4 regions of the Pseudoalteromonas sp. S327 genome follow, and region 1 is predicted to be linked to each of the others. Evidence: predicted binding sites of a transcription regulator. Region 1 holds the regulator's gene; each other region holds the start of a gene.
The links. The regulator sigma-54, encoded in region 1, starts transcription at its own class of promoters, with help from an activator protein. The targets are predictions, from matches to a motif close to GTTGGCACGNNNNTNGNNT.
Positions count from the first base shown of each region.

Region 2: CWB60_RS11945 (FlgO family outer membrane protein) is a predicted target of sigma-54. The motif match lies at 2,127-2,145, and genes of this name have one in related genera.
Region 3: CWB60_RS04695 (diacylglycerol kinase family protein) is a predicted target of sigma-54. The motif match lies at 2,504-2,522, and genes of this name have one in related genera.
Region 4: CWB60_RS11160 (NarK family nitrate/nitrite MFS transporter) is a predicted target of sigma-54. The motif match lies at 2,107-2,125, and genes of this name have one in related genera.

Region 1 covers NZ_PNDP01000033.1:48,034-53,112, forward strand. The annotation lists gene rapZ (RNase adapter RapZ) at 1-709, opposite strand, end outside; gene CWB60_RS10485 (PTS sugar transporter subunit IIA) at 729-1,181, opposite strand; gene hpf (ribosome hibernation promoting factor) at 1,186-1,473, opposite strand; gene CWB60_RS10495 (RNA polymerase factor sigma-54) at 1,501-3,000, opposite strand; gene lptB (LPS export ABC transporter ATP-binding protein) at 3,070-3,795, opposite strand; gene lptA (lipopolysaccharide transport periplasmic protein LptA) at 3,792-4,340, opposite strand; gene lptC (LPS export ABC transporter periplasmic protein LptC) at 4,330-4,884, opposite strand; gene kdsC (3-deoxy-manno-octulosonate-8-phosphatase KdsC) at 4,881-5,079, opposite strand, start outside.
Region 2 covers NZ_PNDP01000036.1:1,386-6,464, reverse strand. The annotation lists gene galU (UTP--glucose-1-phosphate uridylyltransferase GalU) at 1-150, shown strand, start outside; gene CWB60_RS11955 (SPOR domain-containing protein) at 531-1,229, shown strand; gene CWB60_RS11950 (SPOR domain-containing protein) at 1,441-2,019, shown strand; gene CWB60_RS11945 (FlgO family outer membrane protein) at 2,179-2,772, shown strand; gene CWB60_RS11940 (FlgO family outer membrane protein) at 2,786-3,478, shown strand; gene CWB60_RS11935 (FlgO family outer membrane protein) at 3,487-4,164, shown strand; tRNA gene CWB60_RS11930 (tRNA-Arg) at 4,308-4,382, shown strand; gene CWB60_RS11925 (hypothetical protein) at 4,550-5,065, opposite strand.
Region 3 covers NZ_PNDP01000012.1:55,004-60,082, reverse strand. The annotation lists gene CWB60_RS04710 (DUF4331 domain-containing protein) at 1-565, opposite strand, end outside; gene CWB60_RS04705 (anti-sigma factor) at 932-1,603, opposite strand; gene CWB60_RS04700 (sigma-70 family RNA polymerase sigma factor) at 1,600-2,124, opposite strand; gene CWB60_RS04695 (diacylglycerol kinase family protein) at 2,582-4,201, shown strand; gene CWB60_RS04690 (VF530 family protein) at 4,240-4,548, opposite strand; gene CWB60_RS04685 (DUF1496 domain-containing protein) at 4,603-4,905, opposite strand; gene CWB60_RS04680 (TIGR02647 family protein) at 5,023-5,079, shown strand, end outside.
Region 4 covers NZ_PNDP01000035.1:9,517-14,595, forward strand. The annotation lists gene modB (molybdate ABC transporter permease subunit) at 1-108, shown strand, start outside; gene CWB60_RS11150 (ATP-binding cassette domain-containing protein) at 101-1,138, shown strand; gene CWB60_RS11155 (HesA/MoeB/ThiF family protein) at 1,176-1,934, opposite strand; gene CWB60_RS11160 (NarK family nitrate/nitrite MFS transporter) at 2,221-3,690, shown strand; gene CWB60_RS11165 (bifunctional protein-serine/threonine kinase/phosphatase) at 3,704-5,079, shown strand, end outside.

The DNA.
Region 1 (5,079 bases):
TATTACGCTCTAAGTGTGGCAACCAAGTTTGTACAAAGGTTTGAATTTGCCAAGTGAATTTTTGGACTATGCTGTGATTTGCCAAAAAATCTTTTACTGGTTGATCAAGGCCCGTAAGCGGTTTGAGTTCAGGCTCCCAGTGGGGGTTTGGCAAAAAGCGAGCATCAAAAACATAATCAGCTTCTTTAGGTATGCCGTGTTTAAAGCCAAACGATTCAAACGTTACAATAAGTTGCTTATCTTTTTTACCCAGTATTTTTTCGCGAATTGACTCTGCTAATTGGTGCACACTTAAATCGGTGGTATCAAGCATAAAGTCAGCGCGCGTTACGAGCCCATCAAGCAGTTCTTTTTCTTTTTTTATTGCTAAATCAAGCGGCAGCGAATCGATGGATAAAGGGTGTAATCTGCGTGTTTCTGAAAAACGTTTGATCAGTGTTTGATCATCACTATCTAAATAAAACAGTGTGGGTTTAGCAAAGTCAGGAAGGTACTCGAGAATATCGTTAAATTCGTCTTGTTCTTTGGGGATATTACGAACATCTATACTAACGGCTATTTTGTCATAGTTATCTGAAACACTTCGCACTAAAGAGGGCAGTAAGTTGACCGGAATATTATCTACGCAATAATAGCCTAAATCTTCAACCACGCGTAAAGCAACCGACTTACCTGAACCAGAACGGCCGCTTATGATAATTAACTCCATTTATAGCCCTTAATATTTACTACGATTGATCAACAATTACTTGATACAGCTCAGCATCGGTTTTAGCACTGCGCAGCTGTTTACAAAATTCTTTGTTGCTCAGTTTATCAGCTATGGTTGCCAGAGTCTTTAGGTGCTGTTGGTTATCGCCATCTGGTACGATGAGTGCAACAAAAATATCAACAGGGCAGTTATCAATAGCGTCAAAGTTAACAGGCGTGTCGCTAACAAGTACTAAAGCCAGCGGCTCTTCTACGCCACCCATTCTGCCATGAGGAATGGCGATACCCCGGCCAATACCAGTACTGCCTAGCTTTTCTCTGCTTGCCAGCGCATTAAGAATATCTTGTTGTGGTAAGTAGGGGAGCTTTTCATGAGCTAGCTCACTGATAAACTCTAAAATTCTTTTTTTACTACTAAAAAGGACCGCAGCTTTGCTGCAGTCCTGGCATACTAATGTACTTAATTTCATAATATTAGTGTCTAGCAAGCTTCTCTTTATGTTTTATGACTTGACGATCGAGCTTGTCAATCAACGAGTCTATAGCGGCATACATATCTTGGTGCTCTGTTGAGGCAAATAAATCTGCGCCACTTACATGAATAGTCGCTTCTGCTTTTTGGTTGAGTTTTTCTACATCGAGAATGACATGCACATTGCTAATATGATCTGAGTGCCTTTCTAGCTTTGCAAATTTATTATTTACATAGTCTCTAAGTGAATCAGTTACTTCTACGTGACGACCAGTTAGGTTTAGTTGCATAAGCATTTCCTCTTTGTTTTTTACGTCTTATATCAAACTCTTTCTCTGATTTGACGGTGGAATAGCTAGCGATTCACGGTATTTTGCTATTGTGCGTCTAGCTACTTTAATTCCTTGCTCTGCCAATATATCCGCAATTTTACTATCACTCAATGGTTTAGCTGAGTTTTCCGCGGCAATTAGCTTTTTAATTAGGGCACGTATTGCGGTTGATGAACACTCACCGCCGTTTTCAGTGCTTACGTGGCTTGAGAAAAAATACTTAAGCTCAAAAATACCACGTGGCGTATGCATATATTTTTGCGTAGTAACACGCGAAATTGTCGATTCATGCATTTCTACCATTTCAGCAACATCGTTTAAAACCATTGGCTTCATTGCTTCTGGGCCATGTTCAAAAAATGCCTGTTGCTGTTTTACAATACAGTTTGTTACCTTAAGCAGCGTGTCGTTTCTGCTTTCAAGGCTTTTTATAAACCATTTAGCTTCTTGTAAGTGAGAGCGAATAAATTGGCTATCACCACTTGATTTTACGGTACGTGACATAGCCGCGTACTGACTATTTACGCGTATTTTTGGCATGCTATCTGGGTTTAGCTCTACCACCCAGCGGCCTTTTATTTTTTTAACCGACACATCCGGTATTACATACTCCGACTCTTCCCTTACTATTGTATCTGCAGGTTTTGGGTTGAGGGTATGTATTAGGGTCATGACCTCTTTAAGCTCGTCTTCTTTAAGCTTAGTCTTTTTCATTAATGTACGATAGTCGCGTGCCGCTAATAGATCAATGTGATCGGTTAAGATCATTTTAGTTTGTTCTATAAAAGGGGTGTCTTTATCAAACTGGTTTAGCTGAATACACAAGCACTCTTGTAAACTGCGCGCGGCTATACCTACAGGGTCAAATAACTGAATACGCTTTAAAACGGCTTCTATTTCGTCAAGTTCAACTTCAACTTCGTCATTGTTTTCTTGGTTAAAGCTCTCTAAAATTTCTTCGCAACTTAGCGTTAAAATACCCGAGTCATCTACAGCTTCTACAATGGCAATAGCAATGGCTTCGTCAGTTGGGCTAAAAGGAGTAAGCTGAAGCTGCCACATTAAATACTCATGTAGCGTTTCAGTAGAGGCACCTTGATAAATAGACTCATCTTCCGGCATTGGGCCTGAGGATGCCGCAGGGGCTGCGCTCATGTACTCATCCCAGGTTACATCCATTGCCATATCATCGCTAACGGTGTCTTTATTTAAAGCTTCGCCACTGTCTTGCTCGTACTCGCTGGTTGTATCGTCAGCCGATGCGCTTACGGTTACATCATCCGTATCTGCTTTTTGTTCATTTTTTCCAGCCGACTCTTCCGTGTAATCTTGCTCTTCTACTTCTAATAGCGGGTTGCTATCAAGTGCTTCTTGTATTTCTTGCTGGAGATCCAATGTACTGAGCTGCAGCAAGCGAATCGCTTGTTGCAATTGTGGAGTCATTGTAAGTTGCTGGCCCATGCGCAGCTGTAATGATTGCCTCATGTATCTCTAACAATCCTTTTATGTTGTTATAATTAATATTAGCAGATGCTTGTAGGTGTGGCTTAAATGTTACAGCCTAAATTGCTCGCCTAAATAAACATCGCGTACAGTTTTGTCATTTAATACGTGTTCTGGGGTACCAGATGCAATTAGCTCCCCATGAGAAACAATGTAGGCTTTTTCACAAACATCAAGGGTTTCTCTTACATTGTGATCGGTAATTAATACGCCAATGCCACGGTTTTTAAGATGTTCTATTATTTTCTTTATATCTAACACTGAAATCGGATCAACACCAGCAAAAGGCTCATCCAATAAAATAAATTTGGGGTTCGCTGCCAGTGCTCTGGCAATTTCTACACGGCGGCGTTCACCACCAGAAAGCGCCATACCTTGGCTATCGCGAATATGCTGAATACTAAATTCATCAAGTAAGTTGTTGAGCGTTTCTTCTCGCGCGGCTTTATTGAGCTCTTTACGCGTTTCTAAAATAGCCATTAAGTTTTGATAAACTGTCAGCTTTCTAAATATTGATGACTCTTGCGGCAAATAGCCAATGCCTAAGCGGGCGCGGCTGTGCATAGGTAATAACGTAATGTCGTTATCATCAATAGAAATTTTACCTTTGTCGCTAGGTACTAATCCTACAATCATGTAAAAGGTGGTGGTTTTACCTGCGCCATTAGGGCCCAATAAGCCAACAATGCTGCCGGCTTCTACCTCAAGGCCTACATTTTTTACAACTTGGCGGCCTTTATAGCTTTTTGCTAATAGTTCTGCTTTTAAGGTGCTCATGGTTGACCTTCGTTACCTGTTTTTTCTTTAATTTTTGCTTCAACAGGCACTAAAATTGTGTGGACACGATCCGTGGAGTTTTCGTCTTTTTCTGCGCTAATAAGCTGCTGCTGCATATCGTAGGTAATACTTTTAGCATTAATTTTTTGACCGGCTTGTGCGACTTCAGCATCGCCAACAAGCGTTAAAAAGCGCTTTGCTACGTCGTAACGTACTTCGTTTGCACTGGCGCTCATTACGGTACCATCGTCTTGTTTTTCTTCGAAGTAGGCTGGGCTGCCAGTGGCAATAAGGAGTTGTTTGTTATCCCCTAAGTCTTCACGTTTATGTACTTCAAGTCGGTCGGCTGTAATTTTGCGATTACCATGCACAATTTCGACGTTCTTTTCAAAAATACCTACGTTTTCTTTAAGTTGGCCTTCTTGACGGTCTGCACTAATAGAAATTTGATTTGCTGGCGGTTGAGCAGCAGGCTCAGCAGCAGAGGCGCTAAATGCAAGCATTAGCGATGGGATAATAAGTATTTTAGTGAGTTTATTGGTCATAATATATTGTTCGCGTATGGTTAATTAGTTTTATTACTTCGGTTTTTAAATCGGCTTCAAGGCCTTTCCCGACAATTTTTAAATTAGGCCCAGTGACAACCACTGGCTGCTCAGAGCGCATTGTTAGCGCTTTAATGTCGACTTCGATGTTATCGGCATTGATGTTATCTATCATGGCGTTATCAACTAAATTTTTAGCAACCACATTGCCTTCTAAAATAAGTTGTTTATCTTCGTAAAGCGTTGCTTCGTCTGCATTTATTCGCCATGTTTGCTTTTCGTTATACAAGGTGAAAATAGGTTTTTCAAAAAATGTAAAACCAAGCTGTTGGTACAGCTCCATTTTAGCCGCAGTGACTTTATGGCTTATTTTGCCTTGCTCGTCATAGGCTGTTTGCTTAAGCTCTATAGCGGTGTAATCGGGCTTTGCAATTACTTCAGGTTCTTGCTCTGGCGCTACATTAGTTTGGGTAAAATAAGGGTACCAAAGCCAAACCATACAGCCGATGAATAACGCACTGAGTATAACGCGTGCTGCATTCATGAACTGGTGCCTTGTGTTGTAAGCGCTATGCCATTCTCTAGCATAAGTAAGTCTGTGAGCTCTCTAACGGCGCCAAAGCCGCCAGGCATTTGCGTAGTGTAATGCGATAAGCGCTTAATAAGCGGGTGCGCATCGTTTACTGCAACGGCAAAGCCAACGCGCTCCATTACTGGCATGTCAGGACCATCGTCGCCA
Region 2 (5,079 bases), on a different contig from region 1:
CAGCAAGAAAAAGTAGACGCGTACGCAATGAAAGGCCGCAGCCACGATTGTGGTAGTAAAATAGGCTACTTAAAAGCAACGATAGAGTTTGCTCTGCGCCGCGACGAGTTTGCAGATGATTTAAAAACATTTATTAAATCGTTAATTTAGTTTTTATTAAATTACCCACCAAGGCGCCTGTTTAGGCGCCTTTTTTAGTGCTAAATTATTAATACAAAAATAGGTATGGGTTTACTTAATTTTAACCACGCCAGTAATAAAGATGGTCTACGCTTAATTATGTTCTGAATTTGACTTGCGTTATATAGCAACATAACGTAATTTATATTGTAAAGTTTATGTTAATTGGCATCAAAGTTGTATTAAAAGCCAAACTCACGGAAGGGTCATGTTAATTTTATCTAAGCAGGTAAATTAGCGTGCGGGAGCAAAAATCGCTCATTGTTTAAATTGCTAAGTTAAACGCTTTCTTGTGAGAATGTTTAACTGAAATGTAAGTGCACAGGCACTGCTTTCAGGATAACGGGTACATGCTTAAATTAAAAAAATACTATAAACACTTTTTTGTATGCCTTTTTACGCTTACGTTTGGCACGGCGTGCTCTATTACGCCTACCGCTAAACCTGCTGTTGATAATGAAATACCTAACACCACGCCCGATTACGTATCGATAACTGCACTAGAGCTTGCGCAATTAAAAGATGCCGCAATGCAATGGCAGCAAGCACGCGCCGGTATAGAGCGTATTTTAAAGCTTGAAAAAGAAATTACTTACCTGGTTAATCATATAGATATAATAAACTCTAAAGCTATTGCACAATCTAATGCAAGCCCTGCCTACAGTAGCCGTTACACTCGCACGCCTTCGCGTACAACCAGTAACAAGCCGCGTCGTCAGCAAACTTACAAAGCCGCTAACAATAACCAAAAGCAAACTCTAAAACTTAATACCCCTAAACATGTATTTGCATTACAAGTTGCCTCGGTTGATTCTAAGCAAGATGTAGCCAAAGCCTGGCAAGAACTAAATACCAAAGCAGCGCCACTATTTAGAGATAAAATATTAACTAACGTAGAAACCGCAAAAATAAATGATAAAACCTTTTATCGCTTAAAGCTTGGCTCTTATAAAAACCTTAAAAATGCCAAAGCCGACTGTGAAGTATTTAAAATGTATAAGCTCGACTGCATTGTAAGTAACTACACCGATAAGCCAATTAAACTTTAATAGTGATACCAACCCGCAATAATAAATAATCATTTTATGGGCCTAATCGTGTTGCGTTCTGCGTTAAAAAATTCTCATTTAGAGCAACTAAATAGCAATTTTTTTGTCTAGCTATCAATACGTTTTACTATCCTCATAATAGATTACTTAATTAAGTTAATTGGTATAAAAGCGCAATAGGTCCTAGCACGCGTGACTTGCTAAGCGTTGATTGGCTGTTAAAATAGCGCCCACTCTTACCCAAATTAACAACATACTTATGCTGCACTACAAGGATTTTTTAGCCACATTAGTTTTAGGCTTTGCATTAGCAAACAGTGCTCACGCACTCGCAACGGCCCAAAAGCAGACGGTGCTCATTAAAAAAGATGATTTAGCCGTATTAAAAGAGTCAGCGCAGCAGTGGCAACAAACCAAGCCTCAACTAGAAAGACTGTTAAAGCTAGAAAGTGAATTACAGCGCACAGTAGATAAATTAAAACAACTTAACGCGCACCCAAAACCACAGCAAACTAACCACTTAGCTGTTGTTAATACAAATGCGCTGTTTGCTGTGCAAGTGGGGGCGTATAAAAATAAAGCGGTACTTGAAGCGGCTATAAAGCAATTTCAATCGGCCTCAAATAAGCTTGAAGTAAATACCGAGCAAGTACTGATTGACCAGCACACCTTTTATAGATTAAAGCTTGGTGCGTTTAAAACAAAAAAAGCAGCTGAAGATGCATGTAAGTCATTAATAAACAATAATACCTGCTTTGTCACTTACTACGTCAAAACGCCTCAAAGTTAATTAACCTGAACTCTGGTTAAGAGCCTTACTAGCATATTGAACTATCTTGATACTTAAATTTATTATCTCTGGCTAGAGATAGGTTTATTATCCAGAGTTTAGGTTAATTAGGCATAATAATTGCTTTATCCTCGGTATGTTTTGAAGAGGACGGCAACTATGCGCCTTTTACTGCCTTTAGTATTGTTAAATTTAACTGCTTGCAACTTGGTTCCGCCCCCAGAGCCGAGTGTGCCTACTGACGCGCCAAAAGCAGCAATGGCACCCTATACCGTTAACGAGTATGTAGCAAATCTAACCTCGCAGCTTAACCATGTAAATGGCGCTTTAAATGCCAATGCGCGCATTGGTGTGAGTAGCTTTTTTTATGCAGATGCTTTAGATACTAAGCTAGTAGCAGGGCAGGCCTCGGGTTTGAGCTTACAAATTCAAGAAAGCTTATTAACGCAATTTACCCAGCTTGGCTATCATACCGTTGAGTACCGCCTAGGTAATAACCTTATATTAGCGCAAAACGCAGACAGCATATTAAGCCGCGACTTAAGTAAATTACGCAATCGCCAAAATATTGACTTAGTCATCACCGGCACTGTAACGCGCCAACAGCATGCTTATATAGTTAATGCACGACTCGTTAATATTGAAAACAAGCAAGTACTGTCGGCAGGCAGTACAGAGATCCCTATAAATGTAATGTGGGGAAATGAAAAAATTCAGCAGCGTGACGGCTCTTTGTACCGCAGCGAATATTAATCAGGAGCACACCATGAGAAACCTATTAATTACCCTATGTTTGCCATTAGGCTTTGGCTGTTCGCAAATGTTAAATTCGCTACATTCAGAGCCAGAGCAAGTTGAGCAAGATAATGCAGCCCAGCTTGTTTCAGAGCAACGTGCGGTAAAAGCACCTGCACCAAATGAAGCGTTATTTCAGTCTAATTTAAACAAGCAAAGTAACTACACCAAAAGTGCCCCCGCAAAACGCAAAAATATAAACCATTATGTGCGCGGTATAATGCAAGACATGGTCGAAAACCTGCAATACGTAAACGACAAAACGCCACTTGCCGTTTCTAGCTTTGTATTTTTAGATGATGACTACAGCGATGGAAGCCTGTTAGGTAACCAAATAGCCGAAAGCTTTATGCACGAGCTGCATAGTTTTGGAGTACCGGTTATCGATTTTAAAACCACCGATTATATGCGAGTAACCCCCGCAGGCGACTTTGTATTTAGCCGCGACTACCTGGAGCTAAACCAAGATCAAAACTTTAATTACGTATTAGCAGGAACACTTGTGAGTCACCAAGGTGGCGTACTGGTAAATGCACGAATAGTGGGCATTAAAAGTAAAGCGGTAGTGGGCAGTGCGCAAGGGTTTATCCCTCAATCAGTGGTTGATGCGCTAAACAGTAGCTATCGCACCGACGGAATTATGCTTAAACAAGCCAGCGAGTGAGGTTGACCATGTTTTACAAACTATCTGCTATAGCAGGGCTAACGGCAACGTTAGCATTAACTGGCTGTTCAATAACGCAAAATAATGAGCATAACGAAAGCATAAACACACGCTCAGACTACACCGTGGTAACGCAAAGTAGCCAACCAAAGCCTATGTATGCCAACCAATCTGTGCAGCAGCAAAGTGAGTACGACACAGCAAGGCAGTTTACACCGCTTAAACACCACAAAACGCTGGCAAACTATGTAGAGCAAATGGCGCTGGATTTAGTCGATACGCTTGAAGCCGAAGCGCCCGATAACAACAGCATCAACATAGCGGTTACCACCATTGTAGATTTAGACGCATCGCTTAATAAAAGTAATCAGTTGGGTAATCAATTAGCAGAGACGTTTATTCATCAGCTGCAAAAATTTGGCTACGGCGTGGTAGATTTTAAAACCATGGACAACATTGATGTATCAAACAGAGGCGACTTCGTGTTATCTCGCGATATAGAAAAGCTAAGCGAAAGCAGCATGGCTAACTATGTATTAGCAGGTACGTTAATTTACCGCCCAAATGGCGTAGCAGTAAATACCCGCGTTATAAATGTTCACAGCAAACATATTGTAGCAAGCAGCCGTAAGCTCATACCGCTGTACGTGTTAAACAAAGAAGATATATATTTATCAAGCAATTAAGTTAATTTTAGCTTGATATGAAAAACAAGATGCCGTTATAATTTTTGTAAGCTGTAAGCTGTAAGCTGTAAGCTGTAAGCTGTAAGCTGTAAGCTGTAAGCTGTAAGCTGTAAGCTGTAAGCTGTAAGCTGTAAGCTCGATGCGGCCTCTTAGTTAAATGGATATAATGGCCCCCTCCTAAGGGGCAGTTGCAGGTTCGATTCCTGCAGGGGCTACCAACCAAAAAAGCTAATGCAATATTAGTAACTCTTTTGTGCCTGCGTAGGTCGGATAAGCGAAGCGCCATCCGACACAGTAAAATACCTTATCAATTATTATCAATATTTTATGCTGTCGAGTGGCTGGAGAGTGCCAATTGCGGACAGTCGTAACCTTGTTAGGCATTTTAATGTGGGCCAAAAGCCCAATTACATGAAACCCAAAAACTATAATCTTCTTTATATTCTTTATATACACTCAGTACAGAATAAACCTGAGCGGGTAACACGTATTTATTAAATGCTTCTTCTGGTAATTGTAAAACTGAATAGTTATAAGGAATAGCTAGCTCATTTATATTCTTAAGGTTCAATTTGGCAAGAGTTTTTTTAATAATATCGTCAGGGAAATCTGCAACAAATGAGAATATTTTTCCATCGGAAATAGAATTTGAATAAATATCAAAGGAAGTTGTTTCGCCATCAATAGAAAAGCTAGGTTTCCCATTGGAGTTAGGGTAAGTGATTTTAACAAAGTTCCTAATCACTTTCGGAATATCAGACATTTCAATACAAATTAAATGGCTTTTATACAAATCAGATATAATAACAATTGCAGATTCAACTAATTTAGATTTAGCGATTAAATTATCAGATTTCGATTTTTTATAAAACCTTACGTCATCGTTATCAGATTGATTCATCGAATCTTTTTTAA
Region 3 (5,079 bases), on a different contig from region 1:
CACCAATATAATCAAGCGGTTTATTAAACGTGGTTGAACTGGTAGTGGTATTACTTAATGTTGTACTGGTACCCGTGCGTTGTGGACCGCTTATCATGCTGAGTGTGTATGACTCGCTAAAATTAGCGGCGCTATCATCACCTGCTGCTACACCACCAACGTTTTTAAGAGGTACAGATACAGTACGTTGATTATCTTCTGGGCCAACGGTTAATTGCACGCCTTGATTATCGTTTGGCAGCATACTGGTAAAATTAAAGGCAAAGGTAATATCCTCAACTGCATCACCGTCGTTATCAATATGAATACTGTAGGTTGCATCTGGGTCCATAGCAAAGTAGTTAGGGCCGCCGTAGGCATCTTGTAGAGGAATATAGTTGGCAATAAATGTAACGTAGTCGTCTCTGCCTGCTTCATAACTATTAAATACGTAAAAGTCGGTAGAGTCTAAGGTTGGAAAGCGGCTAATGTTCGGCGCTTCACGATGACTTGATGCCTCGCTAGAGGTGCTTACTAAGGTACTGCATACTACTACTGCGAGTATAGATGGAGTTAAAGCTTTCATGACTTTTTCCTTTAGTTTTGATTGGAGTCATAACTAATAACGAAGCAAAAAGCACAATGGATGCAAAAAAGTTAAATATTTTTTTATTATTGTTAATAAAGGAGTGTTTAACGTTCAAGATTAAATTTTCAGCAGGCTGTTTTATATTTTGATAAGGAAGTGATAAAGAGGCTGAAGCGGTTTGGTTTTATACTTATTACAGGGGGTGTATGCAATTAAAATAACGCAGCAGGTATTGAGCACACAATATGATAAGCATCGCAGTGCGATTAAGCCTACTTTAGTTTAATCAAATATTAATGGTTACCCAAGGTAAATAAAAAGGTTGGCCAAACAAAGTTTGACCAACCAGTCGCGTTTATTTAGTTATAAAATAACTAAATCTGTCGTGTACAGTACTTGTGTTGGTAGGCCGTTTGGCGAGCCACCTAAAGGCTCTAAGCTAACAGCGAGTAGGGCAATGTCTTGTGCCTTAAAGCGCGTGCCTTTGAGTAACTGTTTTTCACCGTTTTTAGGCAGTAGACCCAACGAAATTGGCGTGTCTTGCCCTTTTAAAATCATCCACAGCTCGTAGTCTTTATCGGTTTGCGCAACGAGTTTATCACTGGCTTTAACCGATAATGTTTGCTCATCTACGTTAATAAACCACAGTGATTGCTTATCTTGGTTTTGTACTAAAGCAATTTGTTGGCTGTATTGGGGCTGAATAACCAAAAATGCCAAGATAATACAGGCAGCTGTAGCTATAAATGACAAATTGCGCCACAGCGATGTAGCTGGTTTGATCACCGTTTTAACGGGCTGATTGGTGTGTTCTAATGTATTTAAAATATTCTGCCACACTTGCGCGCGGGGTGTTTGAGGCGTAATTGCACTGGCTAAATCATTTAAATTTTGCTCCCACATTATAGTGGCTTCTCGGGCTTGCGGTAAGCTGAGCATTAAGCGTTGAAAACGTTTTCGTGCCAGGCCTTTTAAAGTACCTAATACATACTGCCCTGCTAAAGCATCAAGTAATTCTGGTTTATTATAATTCATAATGTTAAACACCTCTGCAACTGCTGCAAACCACGCCTGATCCAGCTTTTAACTGTGCCTAAGGGCGTTTCTATGTGATTGACTAACTCACCATGGCTTAGCCCTTTGTAATAGGCTAAATGAATGGCTTGTTTTTGTTGGGGATCAAGTTGCTCAATACAATTAACAAGTTTGGTTTGTTCGTCGTAACTAACATCGACTGCTTGTTCGTCGTATTCATCGTCACCCATTGCCTGCTCTTTTCTTACCTTGTGATAACGCAATGCATCTAAGCTGCGGTATCTCACAATGCTTATCATCCAGCTAATAACTGTGCCTTTAGATGAGTTGTACTCTGACGCGTTATGCCAAATTTTTATAAATGCCTCTTGCAGTACTTCTTCTGCGTGCGCGCGGTTTGACAGCATATTTAAACTAATCGCAAAAAGCTTTGCGCTTGTTTGCTGATACAAATCAGCAAACGCGGCTTTGTTACCCTGTGCTGTTTTACACAAAAGAGGAAGTAAATTGTCGTTTTCCATAAGGTTCCTGTTGTTTTTATTATTACCGAGGTGTGTTGGGCTTCGTGAATTAAAAATTGTTTTATTTAAGCGCAACCTAATCGCTTTGAAATAGAGATTAAACAGGCTGTTATAAATTTAACCAATAAAGATAAACACACTCTCAATAAACGTGTGAAAAGAGTGATTGGATGCAAAAACTTTTAAGCTGACATTTATATTAGCTGCTGTACACATTGAAACAAGTTTTAAATATAAACAGTTACCTTTGAGTAGTGAGAAAAAATGACCGATTACTGTGTAAAAAGCGCCTAATATGCGAATGCAGCTAAAGCTAGCTACTTTTATTTATTTTATATCAGTTACTTAGTGTTGTTTTTGTTCCTAAAAAACAACTTTTGTTGGCGTGTAAATTGCTACTACACTTATACACAGCTGTAAAAAAATGTGCCAAAACAGTAAAAATAAAGGAGAAAATATGTGGGCTGCAACGAGTTATTTAATTTTAGCGTTAATTTTTATATTTATAGGGTGGGAGGTTAACTCGGTATATTTTGCAGTGGTATTTTACTGGAGTGCATTGTCGTTAATTCTTGTCAGTGGTGCTTACATTTTTAATTTGGCGAAAATTTTTAGAAAGCGTGAAAATGGTGTCATCCCATTTTATATTCGCTGGGCATTTGTGCCTTTTTTACTGGGTGTTCAAATTTACAATGCGTATTCTCGCAAGCACGATAAAGTCCCTCCCATTCAAAAAATTAACGACCATTTATTTTTAGCATGCCGATTGTTCCCCTCTGATATAGATACGTTAAAAGAAAACGGCATAACGGCAATATTAGATGTAACGTGTGAGTTTGATGGCTTAGAATGGAGCTCTACACAAGAAAATATTAGCTATTTAAATATTCCGGTGCTTGATCATAGTGTGCCTACCCATTCGCAATTAAACCAAGCCATTAACTGGATACATCATCATATTAAAGAAGACCGCCGCGTGGTAGTTCACTGTGCACTGGGTAGAGGGCGTTCGGTATTTGTTATGGCAGCGTATTTACTGAGCCAAGATAAAAACGCCGATGTTCACCAAGTGCTCGCGCAAATAAAAGAAACCCGCGAAACCGCAAATCTTAATAAGCATCAGCTTCGTCATTTAGCAAAGCGACATAAAAAGGGTGAGCTAGTTATTAAAAACAAAGCCGTTATTATTGCAAACCCTGTGTCGGGTACCAAAATGTGGCAAGACAAAGAGCATTTAATAGTGGCTAGGTTGTCGGCGTATTATGATTTAGAAGTATTAACCACCACCAAAGATATAGACGGTATTGAGCTTGCTAAACAAGCCATTAAAGATAAGCCAGATATAATAATTGCCTGTGGCGGCGATGGAACCGTGACAGAAGTAGCAAGTGTGTTGGTAAACACTCAGTGCAAGCTGGGTATTATCCCAATGGGCACAGCCAATGCATTAGCGCATGTGCTTATGGGGATTAGCTCTAAAATCATTCCTGTTGAGCAGGCCTGCGATCTTATTATTGATGGGCAAACCCAAACAATTGATACGGCCTATTGTAATGACGAGCTTATGCTGTTGTTAGCTGGGATTGGTTATGAGCAATCAATGGTAGAAAAAGCAGATAGAGACTCAAAAAACGAATCGGGTCAGCTTGCCTATTTAAGTGGGTTTTTTCAGGCATTTAGTGAGCAAAAAGCGCAAACCCTTTATGTCACCCTTGATGATAATCAAATGCAGGAGGTAAATACAAATAGCTTTATTGTGGCTAATGCTGCGCCATTTACTACGTTATTAGCCCAAGGAGGTGGTCAGCCCGATCACGAAGATGGCCTATTAGACATTAATTGGCTGCTACCTAGTGATGAAAACACCACTCGCGTGTTAAGCATTGCTGAACTTATGTTTAGTAGTATTACACAAACGCATTTAGCAATTAGCTCGCATCATACCAACGCTAAAAAAGTAACGATAACCGCAGACGAAGAAATTAAGTATGTACTGGATGGTGAAATTAAAACAGCGGATACGCTTACTATTACAGTTGACCCCGCCTCGTTAAAAGTAATTAGTAAGGAGCTATAAAATACAAAATGCACGTATTTAACGTGCATTTTTGTGTGTTACTTTTTAATGCTTGGCCAAACAAAACCACTGCTATCGCTTTGGCTGGCTGGCTTAGGGCGCTGAGCGCTTTTGGGTTTACGCAGCGGTTTGTTACTTAACGTATGTAAGTAGAGAGCTTCAACTTTATCGCGAGCCCAAGGGGTTTTACGTAAAAATTTTAAGCTTGATTTAATACTCGGTGAGTCGGTAAAACATTTAATGTTTACTTGCTCGCCCATGGCTTTAAACCCTAAGCGCTGCTCAAGCTCTACTAAAATTTGTTCTAACGTTACCCCATGAAGAGGATTTTTTGGTTGATTATCCATAGCCATACTACTTATTTAAACTGTGCGCATTGTAGCGTAAATCCTCTTTTAGCGCTAATTGACCGTAATGGTTTTAGGCTTTGTGGGATAAACAATATTGCCTTTTTTATCTAATTTTAGCCAAATTAGCTCACTGTTATTATGCTGCGGGTTTTTAGCAGCGCACACTAAGGTAAAAGAATGTACTTGCACCAGCGCGCCTTCACTATAACGTTTGTTGTCGTACCAACAAATATAACCATTATTAATAATCTCATTAGCGTCAATAATAGAATGGGTTTTGACTGTTTTTGCATAACTGCTAGGGGCTAAAGTGAACGCAATTAAAAAAATAAATAAAACCATAATATGGCGCATGAGCGACCTCGAATTTTGATAGTTTAAAAATAGTACACACGATTAAAAAACATGCTAGGGTAAGTAATAGCGTTAAACAACACTGACTTAAACACACAATTATAAAAAGGTGAACACATGCAATTTAATCAAACAATGATAGATGAATTTACGTTATTAGCTAAATTTCCACGT
Region 4 (5,079 bases), on a different contig from region 1:
GCAGCGCACCAATTGTCGTTGGTATTGCTAGCAATCTCGTTTGCGTGTTTAGTGTTGTTGTTTAAATTTAATAAAACCGTGATAAACGGAGCTGCTAATCGTGCTTAAAATACAATGTCATCAACGTTTGGACGATTTTGAATTACATGTTGATTTAGCTATAAATCAATTTGATATTTTAGGGGTGTTTGGCCCTTCGGGCTCGGGCAAATCGAGCTTATTACAGGCGATAGCAGGGCTTACGACGGCGCAAAATGTGTGTATAAATAATCATAATATTACCCATTTAAAGCCCGATAAACGCCTACTTACTTTACAGCTGCAGTCGTGCCCGTTATTTCCACATTTAAATGTGATGGGTAATTTACTGTTTACTCACAAGCATTGTAAAAATAAAAGTAATAACCTAACGCCTGATCAGGTAATTGATTTATTAGCACTAAACCCATTACTAAATCGTGATGTGTCGGGGCTTTCGGGCGGGGAGAGTCAGCGCGTAATTTTTGCAAGAACACTACTAAGTGGGCAATCTGTTGTTTTACTTGATGAGCCATTTAGCGCCTTAGATTGGTCAACGCGTTTTACTATGTTGGGGGCTATTCAGCAACTTAATAAATCCCATGGTATTAAATTTATTATTGTCAGCCACTCTTTAAAAGAGCTACTTTATTGCAGCGATACATTACTTCATATAGCGAAAGGCAACGTGCTCCAGTGCGGTGCAACACAAGAAGTGGTGCAAAGTATTTATACAAATAAGAGCCAAACGCCACTTAGTATACTTAGTTATAGTAAGCCTGAATTTAATGAGGCTTTTGGTCTTTACCAGCTTACTCTTAGTAATAGCCAACAGCATTTATATGCAGTGCCTTCGCTGGTAAAACAAAACCATAAGTTAATTATAGAAAGCAGCCAAATAGCCTACAGCAAAGTAAAACCAATTAACGAGAGCAATTCAAACGTGCTAATAGGTATGCTTGAAAATGCCCAGCAGCTTGATGAGCAATGGCTGCTAACTGTTAACGTAGATACGCAATTACTGTATTGCGCGGTGTCTAAAAGGCAATGGCAGCAAAGTGCTGCAAGCCTAGGCGAGCAGATTTATTTGACAATAAATAACCTAGAAACGCTAAATTAGGCTCTAAAGAGCAGTCATGCATTTACAATGTACTAAATTAAGCACTGCAAACAGGGCAGTGCTTATTTTTAACAATATTAAAACGGTTAAACTCCATACTCAAACCATCTACAAGTAATAGCTGCTCGGTGAGTTTACTAGGCAGTCCTGCAATAATTTTAAGTGCTTCAGTCGCTTGAATACTACCAATAAGCCCTACAATAGGCGAGAGCACGCCTGACTCTGAACAGCTTTGAGTTTGTTCGCCAAAGAGCTGTGACACACACCCGTAGCAATGGCTATTAGGCGCCATTGTAAAGCAAGCTACTTGTCCCTCTAACCTTATGGCAGAGCCCGAAACCAAGGGCGTACGGGTGTTATAGCAGGCGCTGTTGAGCAAATTACGTGTTGCTAAGTTATCAGTGCAGTCAATAACTACATCTACTTTGCTAAGTAGTTGTTCAAGGTGCGAATTTTCATTTAAAAATTCATCAATAGTGTGGATCTCTATTTCATCATTTAACTGAGTTAACTGTTTTTTTGCACTGTGGGTTTTTAAGCACCCAACATCACTTTGTTTATAGAGCACCTGCCTTTGCAAGTTAGTTGCATCAACCACATCGTTATCTACAAGCGTTAAAGTACCTACGCCCGAGGCCGCTAAGTACTGCGCAACTGGGCAGCCTAATCCACCTAACCCCACAATAAGAGCATGACTTTGCCATATTTTTTCTTGTCCATCTATATCTAGCTGAGGAAGCATAATATGGCGAGAATAGCGCAATTGCTGCTGATACGTTAAAGGGGGTTTTTGCATTAATGAGTTCTCATAATTTTTTTTAACAATACCAATTAGTTAAAACCTAGAGCAAGTAAAGCTTAAAAATTCTTTGCACTGTTTACGCCCAACAAAGCTGCTTAAATAGTGCAAAGCGAAATAAACATTAATTCCCAAAAATATAAGTGACTGAAAAACCTACCTATTAATTGTTGGCTTAGTAATTGCTGAAAGCGGTTAACGTTAATTTAACAATCGTCGCAGTGTTATTACTACCAAAGTCGTACTCACTGCTTAAAATAATAATCGTTACAAGGAAAAAAACATGCAACCGAGTTCTGGGTTTAATCTCATATCGTTTAGCGGAAAAATGAAAATACTACATTTAAGCTGGATGGTGTTTTTTATCTCTTTTTTTGTATGGTTTAACCATGCTCCATTATTAGGGGCAATAGCGGGCTCGCTAGGTATAACTATGGCACAGGTAAAAACGCTTCTCATTTTAAATGTGGCCTTAACCATTCCCGCGCGTGTTGTTGTTGGCATGCTGACAGATAAATTTGGCCCGCGTATTGTTTATGCCGCTTTACTTATTTTATGTAGCATACCGTGTTTTATGTTTGCTATGGCCACCACATTTGAGCAAGCCGCTATCGCGCGTTTTGCACTAGGCTTTATTGGAGCAGGCTTTGTAGTGGGCATTCGTATGGTGAGCGAGTGGTTCCCGGCTAATGAGCTTGGTACAGCAGAAGGTATTTATGGTGGCTGGGGTAATTTTGGCTCGGCTGCCGCTGCCATGTTACTACCTGTATTAGCGCTTATGTTTGGCGGGGACGATGGCTGGCGCTATGCCGTTGGTTTAACGGGCGTACTTAGCGTTATTTTTGGTGTTATTTGGTACATAAACGTAACCGATACACCAAAAGGGGGGACGTACTTTAAGCCTAAAAAAGTAGGCGCAATGGAAGTAACCAGTAAAGGTGACTTTGTATTATTGCTTATTATGAAATTACCTATGTATGGCGCACTGGCTTTACTTACTTGGAAGTTGTCTCCTACAGGCGCTAATTTAATTTCTGCCAATTTTGTTTTAGCCGTTTATGCATTTTTAGTGCTGTTATACGCTTACGAGGTATATAAAACCTTTGATATAAACGGACATATATTTAAACAACCCGTGCCAGAATCACACCGCTACGAATTTAAACAAGTAGCTGTACTTAATATTTTATATTTTACCACCTTTGGCTCAGAGCTGGCCGTTGTATCTATGCTGCCATTATTTTTCATGGAAGTGTTTGGCCTAGATATGGTGTACGCAGGTTTACTGGCCTCTGCTTATGCATTTATGAATTTAGCCTCGCGCCCGGGTGGTGGTTGGATCTCAGATAGAATGGGTCGTCGTAAAACACTTATTGTTCTTACCTCAGGGTTAGCTGTTGGCTACTTTGTTATGGGATTAGTTGACGCTAGCTGGCCACTTTGGCTTGCTGTAGCTGCTGCCATGGCGTGTTCGTTCTTTGTGCAAGCTGGTGAGGGAGCGGTTTTTGCTGCTGTGCCACTTATTAAACGCCGCTTAACAGGGCAAATTGCAGGTATGACAGGCGCTTACGGTAACGTTGGCGCGGTGGTGTATTTAACGGCGCTCTCATTAGTGGATTACCAAACTTTCTTTATGATTATTGCTGCCAGTGCATTGTTAGGTTTAGGGGCGTTATTTTTCATGAAAGAGCCAGATGGGCACATGACAGAAGTAAACGAAGATGGCTCTGTTGAACTTATTTCAGTGACTTAAGGCAGCGTTAACCATGTTTGATGAAACCCAACACGCTCAAGTTCGTAATAATACGCTAGATGTTTCTTTTGGTGGGCACAGTGCCGCGGGCATAAAAGATGAAAATCAAGATGCGTTTGCTGCTTTAAATACTGAGCACGAACAACAAGAAACAAAAGGCGCTATTGCGTGCTTAGCAGATGGGTGTTCATCGGCTAAAAATGCCAAACAAGCATCGCAGCTCAGTGTTACTCATTTTATAAATGAGTATTTAAATACACCCGACAGCTGGGCGGTCAAAAAATCGGTTTCTAAGGTTTTAGCTAGCTTAAATCAGTGGTTATATTCGCAATCAGTTAACTATAACCACTTAGGGCAACGCCAAGCTGATTGGATGACCACCTTTACGGCGCTTATATTAAAATCAGCTACGGGGTATATATTTCATTTAGGCGATACTCGCATTACGCGTTTACGAGATAATCAAATGGAAGCGATAACGCGGGATCATAAAGTAAATGATACGCTCACTCGTGCTTTAGGCGCGCAGTCACATCAAGAAATTGATGTTTACGAAGTTGACCTAAAAGCCGGTGATATTTACATACTGACTTGCGATGGTGTGCATGATGTATTGCCCTATAGTGAAATTGCCAACGAAATAAACGCCCATAACAACTTAGAGCAGGCAGCAAAGGCTATTACCTCACGTGCTATAGCACAAGGCAGTGATGATAATGTGAGTTGTTTATTAGTGAAGGTAAATAGCATTGCGCAGCAAAATCTAGATGAGCTTTATCAATCGTTAACGCAGCGCAAAATACCACCCGCATTAGAGGTTGGCCAAATAATTGATGGATATACGGTTATTCGTAAAATCAACGAAAGCAGCCGATCGCACATTTATTTGGTACAACAAGCACCTGATGTACCGCCCGTTGTATTAAAGGCACCCTCGGTTAATTTTGAAGACGATATACACTACCTTCAAGGCTTTATACGCGAAGGGTGGGTAGGGCAACGTATTAATCATCCTAATGTAATGAAGGTTTTAAATACACAATCGCAAAGCCGGTTTTTATATCATATTTGCGAGTACATGGACGGACAAACCCTCAGTGACTATAAGCACGACGTCCCTTATTTAGAAATAGCGCAAGTGCGCAGTATTGTAGAGCAAATAGTGCATGCGCTAAGGGCTTTTCAGCGATTAGATATGGTACATCGTGATTTAAAACTCGATAACGTGATGATAGATGCTCACGGTAAAGTTACGTTAATTGATTACGGTACTGTAAGTGTTGCGGCTATGGATGAGTCGGTTAAGCAAATAGCCGATGACTGCCCGCAAGGGACTATAGATTATACGGCTCCTGAAACACTTATTTCGCTGCATGTCGATTTTAAAAG